One region of the Streptomyces sp. NPDC098781 genome, then DNA from elsewhere that is predicted to be linked to it. Evidence: riboswitches for the same ligand, from Rfam matches in the RefSeq annotation. Region 1 holds a riboswitch; the other holds the start of a gene.
What was found. A riboswitch is a leader RNA that binds a small molecule or an ion and turns the genes downstream of it on or off. The one in region 1 is predicted to bind cobalamin.

Region 1 (6,987 bases):
AACAGGAAGTGGTCGTGGGGCGTGATGCCGGTGGCGAAGACGGCGCGGAAGACCACGCGGATCGCCACGACCGTCAGAGCCAGGTACAGGTAGTACTTGAAGCCGCGCGCCCAGGGCGCCTCGGTGCGACGGGCGGATACGACGTAGCCGAGGACGGCCAGCACCAGGAACAGCAGCAGCGGGTTGTTGGTCCGGCTGACGGCGGTGGCCAGCGCGAGCGCCCAGATCCACCAGGCCATCGGATGCAGCATGCGCGGCAGGCGCCGGCCGCCCCGGTCCGGTTCGGACACGGAAAGGGGCGGCGCGGCGTCGGCAGTCGTGCGGGCCACGCCGGTCACTCGGTACGGCGGCGTCGGCGGGCCGCGTAGACGGCGGCCCCTCCGATGAGCACGACGAGCGAGGCGCCGGTGACGACGGGCAGGATCGAGCCGGCGTCGTGCTCGGCGTCGGCGGCCGGTGCGGCATCGACCACCTTGGTGCCGGGACTGGGCGCGGCGGCCGCGTCCGCGGGCGCCGAGGTGCTTGCCGAGGGGGTGGGCGAGGGCGAGGCGCTCTTCGTCGGCTTCCGGTCCTTGGGGGCCTTGGGCTTCTTCGGCTTCGCCGACGAGGACCTGGCCGACGGAGGCGCCGGCTGCTCGGGTGCCGGACCGGTGTCCACGTCCGGTGTGAGCTCAGGGGCCTGGTCGTCGGAAGGCGGCTTGCCCCCGTCGCCTTGCGGGCGCGTGTTGTGGGCGCGGAGCTGATCCGGGGAGACGGTGGGCCGTCCTTCCGTGCCCTCGACGTTGGTGCCCCCGAACTGCCACAGGTCGACGCTGCCCGGCTTGGGCTTGTAGAGCATGGCGCCGAGCTGGCTGTACTCCCAGTCGTTGTCGCCGGGATCGGCGTGCCAGTACGACCAGTAGGCGGACGCCGGCGGCGTGAGGACACAGTCGTCCTCGGCCGGGGTGGGGAACTGCTTGCCGTCGCGGTAACCGCTGTAGCCGATCCGGCAGATGAACGCCGGGCCGTCGTGCCCGGTCCCGGTGGTACGCCAGCCGCCCTGATTGAGGAGCTCGTATCCGGTGGTGGGCGTCGTACCGCAGGAGCGCAGGATCGGCCCTCCCCAGTGGCTGAGGTCGACGGCGAGGACGGCGCCGGAGGTGGTGGTGCAGCGGCCCATCGGCTGCGGGTCGGCGGCGGCCGGGTCGGCGGTCGCGCCGAGGGCGGCGGCCGTCAGGGAGAGGGCCGCGACGAGCCGGACGGCGGTTCGGAAGCGGGTCGTCATGACCGCTCCTCCGCCACGGCCCGGCGTCGGGCCACGACGACCGTCCGCCAGCCGGCGCCCACCAGCAGCGCCGCGACGGCCCCGAGGGCGGCGACCTGGACGCCGGTGGACGCCAGGCCGCCGGACGAACCCTGGGCGCCGGTGCCGCCGGCGCTCCCGCCGGTGCCTCCCGTGTCGCCGGGCGTGACGATGTCCGGAACGGTTCCGCTCGGGCTCGGCGTGGGCTGCGGCGACGTGCCGTCCAGGCTGCGCTCCAGCTCACCGAAGGAGATGCCGGTGGCACCGCCCACCGCCTGGGTGGAGGCCCGCAGGTCGGAACCCTGCTGGCCTTCCTCGGCCACGTCGAAGCCGCCGTCGGGGTTCTGCCGGGCGGCGAGGAACTTGCGTGCGTCGGCGATCTCGTCGGCGTGGGCGGTGGCGTCCAGTGACAGGCCCTGTACGGCCAGGGCGGCCGAGTTGGTCGAGTTGCCGGCGGCGCCCGGGAATCCACCGTCGGACAGCTGCTTGGAGGCGATCCAGTCGAGCGCCTTGTCGACGGCCTGTTCGTGACCGCCGGCCAGGTCGACGGCCATCGCGGCGATCGCCGTGGAGTCCACGTCGGAGTCGCCGGTGGCCGGGATCAGGCTCGGCCAGGCGCCGTTGTCGTGCTGGAGGCTCAGCAGGTAGGCGATCGGTTCCTTGGCCGCCGCCGCCTCACCGGCGCGCAGTTGCGCCATGATCGCCAGGGACTGGGCGAACACGGACGGCGCGTAGGTGTAGGCGCCCTTCGCGGCGCAGGAGCGGTCGGGTGCGGTACTCGGAGCTGCGCATACGGCCTTGTCGAGGGCGGCGATCACGTCCTCGCCGCCGAAGTCGCGCGGGTCGCGGCCGACGGCCTCGGCGAGCAGCGCGGTCTTGCCGACCGCCCCGCCGACCGCGTAGGGCGTGCCGACGCCGGTCCAGTCGTGCACGGTGCGGCCCTCGCCGTCCTTGCCGCCCCGGTCGAGGAAGTCGACGATGCCGCGCAGCTTGGCGTTGTTCAGGCCGGTCGCGGCGAGGGCGTAGGCGCCGTCGATGGTCAGACCGAAGTCGGCTCGGCCGGTGGCGGGCCCGGCGGTGTAGTACTGCCCCTGCTCGAGGTTGGCGGCGCTGGTGAGGTAGGCGACGCCCTTCTCGAGGTCGGGTCCCTCGCCGTCGGCCGGCGGTGTGCTCGGGTCGTGGGTCGTCGGCGGGTCGGTCGGCTCGGGGTCCTCGGTGGTCAGCGCGGTCAGATCGGTGCCGGCGCCGGCCAGGACGGCGGGGGGCGTCGGGTAGAGAGAGGAATCCGTGGCGCCTTCCTCGAATCCGAAGCCGCCGTCGTCGAGTTGCTCCCGGGACAGCCAGCCGACCGCGGCGTCGGCGCGGGCGTTGTCGCCGAGCGCGCGCAGGGCCTGGGCGGCGTAGCCGGTCGCGGCGACGCTGCCCACGGTCGATCCCGTGTAGGCGGTGAAGGCGCCGTCCGCGCGCTGGGACTTCGTCAGATAGGTGCGTGCCTTCGCGACGGCGTCGTCGTGGCCGCCCGCCTCACCCAGGACCAGGGCGACCAGGCCGGTGGTGGCCGGGTCGCCGTCGCAGTTCTCGCCGGGGCGGATGAGGACGCTGGTGACGCCGCCGTCGGTGCACTGAAGTTGGGTCAGACGGTCTATGGCGTCCGCCGGAGGCGTCTTGCCGGCCCGCAGTAGGGCCAGCACGGACAGCGCCTGGCCGTCGGTGTAGGCGGCGTTGCGGAAGTCGCCCTTCGCGGTACAGCCGGATTCGGGGCCGGCCGCGCAGACGTTCTTCGCGAGATCGCCGACGAGGTCGTGGCCGCCGAAGCCGGACGGGTCGCCCTCGGTGATCTCCGCCAGCAGGGCCAGGCGTGCCGCTGCGGTGGCGTCGGGGGCCTGGTCGGTGCCGGACGGATAGGCGTAGGAGCCGGTGTGGCCGGCGAGGAAGGCGGTGACCTTGTCCAGGGCGGGGCCCTTGCCCTCGGCGGCGGCGAGGGCGTACGCGGTCTCGGTGGTCAGCAGGTAGTTGGGGGTCTCGGCGCCGTCGTCCACGACGCGTTCCCCGTCCGTCAGACGGCCCTTGAGCCAGGTCGCCGCGCCGGCCAGGTCCACATCGCCGGGTGCTCCGGTGGGGGTGCCGGGGTCCGGGGTGCCGCTGCCGCCGTCCGCGCGGACGTCGTCGGGGCTGAAGGTCGGCTTGCCCGTGGAGCCGCCCACGTCGGTGCCGCCGAACACCCAGGCGTCGACGTCGCCGTCATGGAGTTTGCGGTCCATGGCGCCGTACTGGCTGTAGGACCACTCCTCCTGGCCGGGAGCGGCGGTCCAGTAGGACCAGTAGGCCGTGGCGGGCGGGGTCAGGACACAGGACTCCTGGTCGGGAGTCGGGTACTGCGTAGCGGAGTTGAAGGATCCGTGGCCGATGCGGCAGATGAAGGCCGGGCCGTCGTGCTCGGTGCCGGTGGTGCCGAAGCCGCCCTCGTGGAGAAGCTCGTAGCCGGTGGTCGGGGTGGTGTCGCAGCCGCGTACCACGTCACCGCCGAACGGTCCGAAGTCGACGGCGACGATCGCGCCCTCGGTGGCGGTGCACTCGCCGATCGGGTCCGCCGTGGCCGGGGTGACCGTGAGGAAGGTCACCGCGGTTCCCACGAGCAGCGCCAGTGCCGACAGCAACGCCGTCAACGGCCCGCGTCTGGTCCCCGTACGTCCGGTTCTGTGTCTGTCCGTCCCCACTACGGCCCCCGGTCCCTCGCTGTGTGGCCGACGCGGCAAGAGACGTGGGTGAGGGCCGTCACCTGCGGGGGTTCTCCCGCCGGGACGGCTGGTCGCACCACGCCGCAGTCCGCGACGGCGTTCTTTGCGTTCGTTGCTGAGAGCACGCGCCAGGTGTTCCGGCTCGCCCGGCCGAGGCCGGGCTCACGGTTGCGGGACAGCGCCGGGATCTCACCGGCTTCCCCTGGAACCGCGTGCATGTCAGCCGGATTTGAACATGGTTCACAGACAGCGTCAAGGAGAGGCACAGGGGTGGCAAGAGCGCTTCCGGGACAACTCTGGCGGCGGTGGCGGGAGTCGAGTAGCGTCCTGGGCTGCCACATGGGGGAATCCGGTGAGAGGCCGGGGCTGACGCGCAACGGTGTGGAACGGCGGGGGCCGTTCCGAGCCCGAATGCCCATGGCGGCAAGCACCTTTGGAAGCCATCCCGCGTCCCGGACGGCGGCCGCTCCCGATGCCGCGCCGTCCGGGCAACGGGATTCGGGGTCGACGTCCCTCATTCCCAGGAGCCGTCCATGCCCCGTCCCGCGTCCCTTCGGCGTCCCGTACTCGTGGCGTCCGCCGCGCTCAGCGCGTTCGTCCTGACGTCCCTGCCCGCATCGGCCACCTCCACCCCGGCACAGATAGCCACGGCGAAGACCAACGGCGTCGCCTACCTCAAGACCCTCCAGGCCGCCGACGGTTCGTACGCGGGGGCGGGGCTGTCCAACGAATGGGCGTTCAGCGCCTTCGCGGCGGCCGGGACCGCCGCCGTGGACGTCACGCCGGGCGGCGACACCAGCAAGAACGCGAGATCCGTCTACCGCACCCTGCTCTCCACCACGAGCTGGCCGTCGGCCTCGCCTGTCGTCACCGACTACGAGCGGGCCACCCTCAACGCCTACGCCACCGGTATCGACCCGGCCCGGGTCTCGGCCTCCCGCAATCTCGTCGCCGACGTCTACCGCTACTGGCAGACCGCCGAGCCCGGCTACTTCGGCCCCTCCGCCAACTTCAACGGCACGGTGTTCGCCGCTCTGGCGTTGAACGGCGCCAAGACCCAGGCGGGCCAGACCCGCATCCCCCAGACGCTGCGGAACGCGATGATCACCCGCATCCGCGCCAACCAGCACGACGACGGCGGCTGGAACTACTCCAAGGCCGAGGGCGACCCGGCCAAGCTGGCCGCCGCCAGCGATGTGGACATGACCGGCGCGGCGATGGCGGCGCTGTGCGTCTCCGGGGTGCCGAACACCGACATCGACATCGTCCAGGCCAAGGCGTTCCTGAAGAGCAAGCTGGTGCCGAACAGCGGTGCCTTCAACGCCATGTTCGGCATCAACACCGACTCCAACGGCTGGGCGGTCTCGGGCCTGAACGCCTGCGGCATCAACCCGCAGACGGGTGACTTCCTCACCTCTATGGGCAAGACACCCGTGGACTTCCTGATCGCACAGCAGATCAACCCCGGCGGAGGCTTCAAGTACCTGCCGAGCGACACCCAGCCCTCCGCGTACGCCTCCATCGACGCGGTGCGCGCCCTCGCGGGCGGCGGTTTCACCTCGGCCCCGCCCGTACCGGTCACCCCCGGCGCTCCGCAGTGGGTCGCCCAGGGCTCCTTCACCTCCGGTACGGCGACCAAGCTGGCGCTGACCGTGGACGACGGCGCCGGCGGGCTCAAGGTCTGCTCGGTGTCCCTCACCCCGACCGGCGGTACGACGACACTGGGTGCTGTCCTCGACGCCGCCCTCGGCGCGGCCACCCCGTCGGGCTGTGTGACCGGGGTGACCCCTTCGTCCGGCACGGGCACCGTCACCGCGGTCAACGGCAAGGCGAACAGCGGGTCCAACACCTGGAAGGTCAGCGTGGACGGCTCGTCCTTCGCGGGCGCCACGCGAGGCAAGGTGATCAACGTCGGGGACACGATCGCGCTACGCTGGGGAGCCTGATCCAGCAGGCGGGCGCCTAGGGCCTGTCGTTTGGATCATGCCGACAGGCGCAGTTCCTCTCAGCCGACCTGATCCAAACGACAGGCCCTAGAGTCACAGGTATGCGCATCGTCTCTCTGCTGCCCGCCGCGACCGACATCGTGGCCGAGCTCGGCCTCATGGAGAGGCTGGCCGGACGGACCCACGAGTGCGACTGGCCGCCCGCCGCGGTGACCGGCGTTCCCGTCGTCACGGGGGCGGAGTTCACCGCGGACGACCTCACCAGCCGGGAGATCTCCGACGCGGTGGGCGGTTCGGCGCACTCGGGGTCGTCCCTGTACACCCTCGACACGCAGGCGCTGGCGGAGCTCCGGCCGGATGTCGTCCTCACCCAGGACCTGTGCGACGTGTGTGCCGTGTCGTACGAGAAGGTGAGCCGCGCCGTACGCGTGCTCGACGCCGACACGCGTGTGCTCAGCCTGGAGCCGCGCACCCTCGACGACGTCCTGGACTGTCTGGTCACGGTCGGCGAGCTGCTCGGTGTGCGGGAGCGGGCCGAGCAACGGCGGGCGGAACTGCGGGCCCGGCTCGAACGGGTGCGCGGCGCGGTGGAGGGGCGGACCAGGCCCCGTGTCGTGGCCGTCGAGTGGCTGGACCCGCTGTGGCCCGCGGGGCACTGGGTCCCGGAGCAGATCACGTGCGCCGGGGGCGAGCCGCTGCTCGCCGCGCCGGGCGAGCACACCAAGCCGATGACCTGGGAGGCCGTTCGCTCGGCCCGGCCGGATGTCGTTCTGGTACTGCCCTGCGGCTTCGCTCCCGAACGGACCCTGCGTGAAAGGGAGTTGCTGACCGAGCTGCCGGGCTGGGCGGACCTGCCCGCCGTCCGTACCGGCCGGGTGTGGGTGCTCGACGGACCGGCGTACTTCAACCGCCCCGGCCCACGTGTCGTGCGCGGCGCGGAGGTGCTGGCCCAGGTCCTGCACGGGGTGCCGGCCGGGAAGGCGGTGTCGGCGGCCGAGGCCCGTCCCTTCGAGGACGGCCC
Region 2 (6,987 bases), on a different contig from region 1:
GGGACCGCGATCAGGTCGGCCTCCTCCAGCCGCTCCAGGCCGTACGGCGTGGAGACGGAGAGCCCGCCGACATGGGTGCCCAGCGTCGGCCCCTCCGCCGAGACCACGGCGAAGTCGTACGTGGGCAGTCCCTCGTCGCTGCGGTCGATGCCGAACACCTCGCAGACGACGCCCATTTCAAAGAGATGTACACCGTCGAGGAGGACGGCGGCGACGTTTTTCAGCATGCTGCCAGTGTGCCTCGAAGCTGGCAGTAAATCGAGGGTGAGCGGCAGTCCTGCCACTGTTGGTAAGGAGTATCCGGCGCGACAGTGGTGTCATGACTACGGAACAGACACAGACACTGCTCGCGATGATCGTCGTCCTCGGGATGTTCGTCGTTCTGGTCCTCCCGTCACTGATCGGCGCGGCGCGCGATCGGCGCATCGACCGTCAGATCAGGGAGGCCCAGGAACGCGACGCGGCCGAGGCTCAGAAGTCCTCGTCCAGGTCTACGGTGCCCTCCACCGCCACCTGGTACGCCGAGGGACGCCGCTCGAAGAAGTTGGTCAACTCCTGAACTCCCTGGAGCTCCATGAAGGAGAAGGGGTTCTCGGAGCCGTACACCGGAGCGAAGCCGAGACGCGTCAGGCGCTGATCGGCGACACACTCCAGGTACTGCCGCATCGACTCGGTGTTCATACCCGGGAGGCCGTCACCGCACAGGTCGCGCCCGAACTGGAGCTCGGCCTCGACGGCCTCCCTCAGCATGTCGGTGACCTGCTGCTGGAGCTGGTCGTCGAAGAGCTCCGGCTCCTCCTTGCGGACGGTGTCGACCACGTCGAAGGCGAAGGACATGTGCATCGTCTCGTCGCGGAACACCCAGTTGGTGCCGGTGGCCAGGCCGTGCAGCAGGCCCCGGCTGCGGAACCAGTACACGTAGGCGAAGGCGCCGTAGAAGAACAGGCCCTCGATGCACGCGGCGAAGCAGATCAGGTTCAGCAGGAAGCGACGCCGGTCGGCCTGGGTCTGGAGGCTCTCCAGCTTCTCGACCTCGTTGATCCACCGGAAGCAGAACTCGGCCTTCTCGCGGATCGAGGGGATGTTCTCGACGGCGTCGAAGGCCGCCGCCCGGTCCTCCGGGTCGGGGAGGTAGGTGTCCAGCAGCGTCAGGTAGAACTGGACGTGCACGGCCTCCTCGAAGAGCTGGCGCGACAGGTACAGGCGCGCCTCAGGGGAGTTGATGTGCTTGTACAGCGTCAGCACCAGGTTGTTCGCCACGATCGAGTCGCCCGTCGCGAAGAACGCGACCAGCCGGCCGATCATGTGCTGCTCACCCTCGGACAGCTTCGCCAGGTCGGCGACGTCGGAGTGGAGGTCGACCTCCTCCACGGTCCAGGTGTTCTTGATGGCGTCCCGGTAGCGCTCGTAGAAGTCCGGGTAGCGCATGGGGCGCAGGGTCAGCTCGAAGCCCGGGTCGAGCAGGTTGGCGTTACGGGTACTCATTACTGGCAGGCCTCGCAGGACTCGGGGTTTTCCAGGGAGCAGGCGACGGCGTCGGGCTCGGCGACCTGCTGGACGGGGATGGTCTTCTCGGGCTGGGCGGTCTGGCTCTGGGCGGCGCGGGCGATGCGGGTCGCCGGGCGGGAGCGCAGGTAGTACGTCGTCTTCAGACCTGACTTCCAGGCGTACGCGTACATCGAGGAGAGCTTGCCGATGGTCGGCGTCTCCAGGAACAGGTTCAGGGACTGCGACTGGTCGAGGAACGGCGTGCGCGCCGCCGCCATGTCGATCAGGCCGCGCTGCGGGATCTCCCACGCGGTGCGGTACAGCGCCCGTACGTCCGCCGGGATCCAGGCGAAGTCCTGCACCGAGCCGTTGGAGTCGCGCAGCGCCTCACGGGTGCGGGCGTCCCAGACGCCGAGCGCCTTGAGGTCGTCGACCAGGTAGGAGTTCACCTGGAGGAACTCGCCGGACAGCGTCTCGCGCTTGAACAGGTTGGAGACCTGCGGCTCGATGCACTCGTAGACGCCCGCGATGGACGCGATGGTGGCGGTCGGGGCGATGGCGAGCAGCAGGGAGTTGCGCATGCCGGTCGTGGCGATACGGTCGCGCAGGGCCGCCCAGCGCTCCGGCCAGGTGAGCTCGACACCGTAGTGGTCGGGGTGCAGCACACCCTGGGCGGTACGGGTCTTCTGCCAGGCCGGCAGCGGGCCGTTGCGCTCGGCGAGGTCGGCGGAGGCCTCGTACGCGGCGAGCATGATGCGCTCGGCGATCCGGGTCGAGAGCTGCTTCGCCTCGGGCGAGTCGAAGGGCAGCCGAAGCTTGAAGAAGACGTCCTGGAGGCCCATCGCACCGAGACCGACCGGCCGCCACTTGGCGTTGGACCGGCCCGCCTCGTCGGTCGGGTAGAAGTTGATGTCGACGACGCGGTCGAGGAAGGTGACGGCGGTGCGGACGGTGTCGTCGAGCCGCTCCCAGTCGAGGTCGCCGTCGCGGACGAACGCGCCGAGGTTCACCGACCCCAGGTTGCAGACCGCCGTCTCCCCGTCGTCGGTGACCTCCAGGATCTCCGTGCAGAGGTTGGAGGAGTGGACGACATGGCCCGGCAGGGCGGTCTGGTTGGCGGTGCGGTTGGCGGCGTCCTTGAAGGTCATCCAGCCGTTGCCGGTCTGCGCGAGGGTGCGCATCATCCGGCCGTACAGATCACGGGCCGGGATGGTCTTGCGCGCCAGCCCCGCGGCCTCCGCCTTGCGGTACGCCGCGTCGAACTCCTCGCCCCACAGGTCGACCAGCTCCGGCACGTCCGACGGCGAGAACAGCGACCACGGCTCGTCGCCGTTGACCCGGCGCATGAACTCGTCCGGGATCCAGTGCGCGAGGTTGAGGTTGTGCGTACGGCGGGCGTCCTCACCGGTGTTGTCGCGCAGCTCCAGGAACTCCTCGATGTCGGAGTGCCAGGTCTCCAGGTACACCGCGGCGGCGCCCTTGCGCCGGCCGCCCTGGTTCACGGCGGCCACGGAGGCGTCGAGGGTCTTCAGGAACGGAACGATGCCGTTGGAGTGGCCGTTGGTGCCGCGGATCAGCGAACCGCGGCTGCGGATGCGGGAGTACGCGATACCGATGCCGCCGGCGTGCTTCGAGAGACGGGCGACCTGGTGGTAGCGGCCGTAGATGGAGTCCAGCTCGTCCAGCGGGGAGTCGAGGAGGTAGCAGGACGACATCTGGGGGTGCCGGGTGCCGGAGTTGAAGAGCGTGGGGGAGGAGGGGAGGTAGTCGAGGCGGCTCATGAGCCCGTAGAGCGCGGCGACTTCGTCCAGCGACCTCGCGGTGTCGTCCTCGGCGAGACCGGCGGCGACGCGCAGCATGAAGTGCTGGGGCGTCTCGATGACCTTGCGGGTGATGGGGTGCCGGAGCAAATAGCGGCTGTGCAGGGTGCGCAGGCCGAAGTAGCCGAAGCGGTCGTCGGCGCCGGTGTCGACCAGGGAGTCGAGACGGGCCGCGTGGATTCGCGCGAACTCGGCGGTGCGGTCGGCGATGAGCCCCTCGCGGTGGCCGACCGCGACCGACTCGGTGAAGGACGTGACACCCTGCGAGGCGGCCTCGGCGGCGATGGAGATGGTCAGCAGCCGGGCGGCGAGCCGTGAGTAGGCCGGGTCCTCGGAGATCAGGCCGGCGGCCGCCTCGGTGGCCAGCTCGCGCAGCTCCGTCTCGTCCGCGCGGGCGGACCGGCCGCGCAGCGCGGCGGCGGCGACCCGGCCGGGGTCGGCGTCGGGGAGGTCGGCGGTCAGCTCGGTCAGGAGCCGCAGCAGCGCGGCACCGGGACCGTCGTTGTCCTGTTCGACCGCTGCTGAACCCGGTTCGGCTGGCGCGATGGTCACGTGGGGCTCTCCCTCGCTCGGCACGGGGGCCTCGCCGAGGGCAGGGGGCAGCACACGAGCGCACGGGGCGTCGCGTCCACCGGCCCATTCCACGAGGCCCGGACGTCAGGGCGCACCGGCCGGGCGGCCGGGCGCAGCTGTCGGCAGGTCCTCGGACTGACTCCCGTGCGCAGATACGCACAAGTACACCGTTGCGGGACAGTTCCGGATTCGCACCGGATTCCCCTGCGGCGACAGCGAGCACGAGCATACATCTTGTGCCGGGCTGTCGTATCACCACCAGATGTTGTGTCGCGCTGGTTTCAGAGCGTCAACTCGTAGGTGAGAAGAGTGATGTCGTCCAGCTCCGGGATCGGATTCCAGTCCCGATCGGGTGTGCGGACGAAGCCCAGGCGTTCGTAGATGCGGTGGGCGCCGTGCATGGTGCGCTGGGTCGACAGGACGATCCGTACACAGCCCTCCGTGGCCCGTGCGCGGTCGACGCAGGCGCGCACGAGCGCCTCTCCGGCGCCGCGTCCGCGTGCCGCCCGGTCGACGGCGAGCATGCGGATCTCGGCCTCGCCGGAACGCGCGATGTCGGCCATCGGGCCGCCGCTCGGCACGAAGGTCACGCCGCCCAGCAGGCGGTCCTTCTCGACGGCCACCAGCACGTCGGCGGCCGCCGCGCGTTTGGCCACGTCCCTGAGTTCGCCGAGGTACTCGTCGCTCTCGCCGAAGTCGAGAAGGCCGTCCTGTAGATAGGCCTGGGCGGTGATCTCGCCGAGGGCGTCGTACTCGGCGGTTCCGGCCTGCCGGATCACGATGTCCATAGGGGCGAGTCTGCCGGACACATACGACGGCGGGCCGCCGGATTTCTCCGACGGCCCGCCTGGTCCGAGCCGCTCAGTGGGACGAACCCGCCGTCGCCGGCGGCAGTTCCACCTGGACGCCCGGGTCGCCGGCGTCCGCCGTGTAGTCCTCCGGCTTCGTCTCGTCGATGCCCTCCGGAGCCTTCGCCGCCTTCAGGGCGAAGGTCAGGACCACCGTCACCAGGACGTTGAGCACGAACGCGGTGAGGCCGATGTAGCCGATCTCGCCGATGCCCGGGATCTCCTTCGCCGAGCCACCGAAGTGCTTCTGGGTCGGGGAGGCGACGCCGTACGCGGCGACTGTGCCGTAGATCATGCCCACCGCCCAGCCGGCCAGCAGCGCCCAGCGGTGGAACCAGCGGGTGAACAGGCCGCCGACCAGGGCCGGGAAGGTCTGAAGGATCCAGATGCCGCCCAGCAGCTGGAAGTTGATGGCGACCGTCTTGTCCATGGTCAGGACGAAGACCAGGGCGCCCACCTTCACCAGCAGGGACACGATCTTGGAGACCTTGGTCTCCTGCGCGGGCGTCGCGTCCGGCTTGATGAAGTCCTTGTAGATGTTGCGGGTGAAGAGGTTCGCGGCCGCGATCGACATGATCGCCGCCGGTACCAGCGCGCCGATGCCGATCGCCGCGAAGGCCACGCCCGCGAACCAGGACGGGAACATGTTCTCGAACAGCTGGGGGATGGCCAGCTGGCCGTTCTCCACCTTGATGCCGGCCGCGATCGCCATGAAGCCCAGCAGCGCCAGCAGGCCCAGCATCAGGGAGTACAGCGGCAGGATCGTGGTGTTGCGGCGGATCACCTCACGGCTGCGGGAGGAGAGCGTCGCGGTGATCGAGTGCGGGTACATGAAGAGCGCGAGCGCGGAGCCCAGCGCCAGCGTGGCGTACGTCCACTGCCCCGGCTCACCCGGCGCCAGCGCACCGCGTGGCGCGCCCGTGGCCGGGTTGGTCTGGCTGTAGGCCTCGCCCGCCTTGGCGAAGATCTCGTCGAAGCCGCCGAGCTTGATCGGGATGTAGATGATCGCCACCGCGATGACGATGTAGATCAGTGTGTCCTTCACGAACGCGATCAGCGCGGGGGCCCGCAGACCCGAGGAGTAGGTGTACGCCGCCAGCACGCCGAAGGCGATCAGCAGCGGCAGGTCCTTGATGAACCAGTTCGTGTCCTCGCCGCCGCCGACGCCCATCACGTCCAGCACCGCCTGGATGCCGACGAGCTGGAGGGCGATGTACGGCATCGTCGCGAGGATGCCCGTCACGGCCACCGCCAGCGACAGGCCCTTCGAGCCGAAGCGCCCGCGTACGAAGTCCGAGGTCGTCACATAGCCGTGCTTGTGGGAGACCGACCACAGACGCGGCAGGAAGGTGAAGACCAGCGGGTAGACGAGGATCGTGTACGGCACCGCGAAGAAGCCGGCCGCGCCCGCCGCGTAGATCGCCGCGGGTACGGCGACGAAGGTGTACGCCGTGTACAGGTCGCCGCCGAGCAGGAACCAGGTGACCCAGGTGCCGAACGACCGGCCGCCCAGGCCCCATTCGTCGAGGCTGTGCTCGTTCTCGGCCTTGCGCCAGCGCGCGGCGAGGAAGCCCATGACCGTGACGGCCAGGAAGAAGAAGATGAAGACGGCGAGTGCGACGCCGTTCACGCCGTCCTTCACTTGGCGGCACCCCCCTTGCGGGCCCGCTGGTCACGCTGCCACAGCTTGTACGCGGTCATCGTGAGCGCCGTGGAGATGAGCACCCACAGCATCTGGTACCAGTAGAAGAACGGGATGCCGATGAAGGCCGGGTCGACCTTCGCATACGAACCGACCCACAGCATCGCCACGAAGGGCGCTGCGAGGCAGAGCGCGATGACGACCCGGACGGGCGTCACCACCGGCCCTCTGTTCACTTCTGGGGCATCTGACATCTGACGGCTCCGTCCCCTCACTGATCACCTGAGAAACGCCCGGGCAATCTAGGTGACGGTGCAACTACAGCGGAAGCCCCTGTCCGCATATCGGATGTGGAGGATTGGTGTGCACCCTGGCGTGCCCGTCTGTCGTCCGGCGTGGGTGCGCTCAGCAGCAGCGGAACCCCTGGCTGGGGTCGGCCTCCTGACGGTCCGTCCGCATCCGCTCGAAGTCCCGCCGGGAGGGCACGTCCGCGTCCGGATGCCCAAGTCGGATGTGGGCGACATAACGGTCGTACGCCGACTCGTCGGTCAGCTCCCGCACGTACCAGCGCACGCTACCGAGGACCCGCCGAAGCGACCGCACCGCGCTCCTCCTC

Region 2: another riboswitch for cobalamin. It lies ahead of ACIQWG_RS19355 (ribonucleoside-diphosphate reductase subunit alpha); the one in region 1 lies ahead of ACIQWG_RS00450 (prenyltransferase/squalene oxidase repeat-containing protein).

What each region holds. Positions count from the first base shown of each region.
Region 1 is NZ_JBIWAK010000001.1:85,643-92,629, reverse strand. Features, by position in the region: gene ACIQWG_RS00460 (energy-coupling factor transporter transmembrane component T) at 1-338, opposite strand, end outside; gene ACIQWG_RS00455 (hypothetical protein) at 335-1,264, opposite strand; gene ACIQWG_RS00450 (prenyltransferase/squalene oxidase repeat-containing protein) at 1,261-3,939, opposite strand; cobalamin riboswitch at 4,130-4,262, opposite strand; cobalamin riboswitch at 4,363-4,437, shown strand; gene ACIQWG_RS00445 (hypothetical protein) at 4,554-5,966, shown strand; gene ACIQWG_RS00440 (cobalamin-binding protein) at 6,068-6,987, shown strand, end outside.
Region 2 is NZ_JBIWAK010000004.1:540,147-547,133, reverse strand. Features, by position in the region: gene ACIQWG_RS19370 (helix-turn-helix domain-containing protein) at 1-227, opposite strand, end outside; gene ACIQWG_RS19365 (hypothetical protein) at 320-559, shown strand; gene ACIQWG_RS19360 (ribonucleotide-diphosphate reductase subunit beta) at 472-1,485, opposite strand; gene ACIQWG_RS19355 (ribonucleoside-diphosphate reductase subunit alpha) at 1,485-3,860, opposite strand; cobalamin riboswitch at 3,985-4,127, opposite strand; gene ACIQWG_RS19350 (GNAT family N-acetyltransferase) at 4,163-4,669, opposite strand; gene mctP (monocarboxylate uptake permease MctP) at 4,743-6,371, opposite strand; gene ACIQWG_RS19340 (DUF3311 domain-containing protein) at 6,368-6,625, opposite strand; gene ACIQWG_RS19335 (YbdD/YjiX family protein) at 6,777-6,974, opposite strand; gene ACIQWG_RS19330 (carbon starvation CstA family protein) at 6,946-6,987, opposite strand, start outside.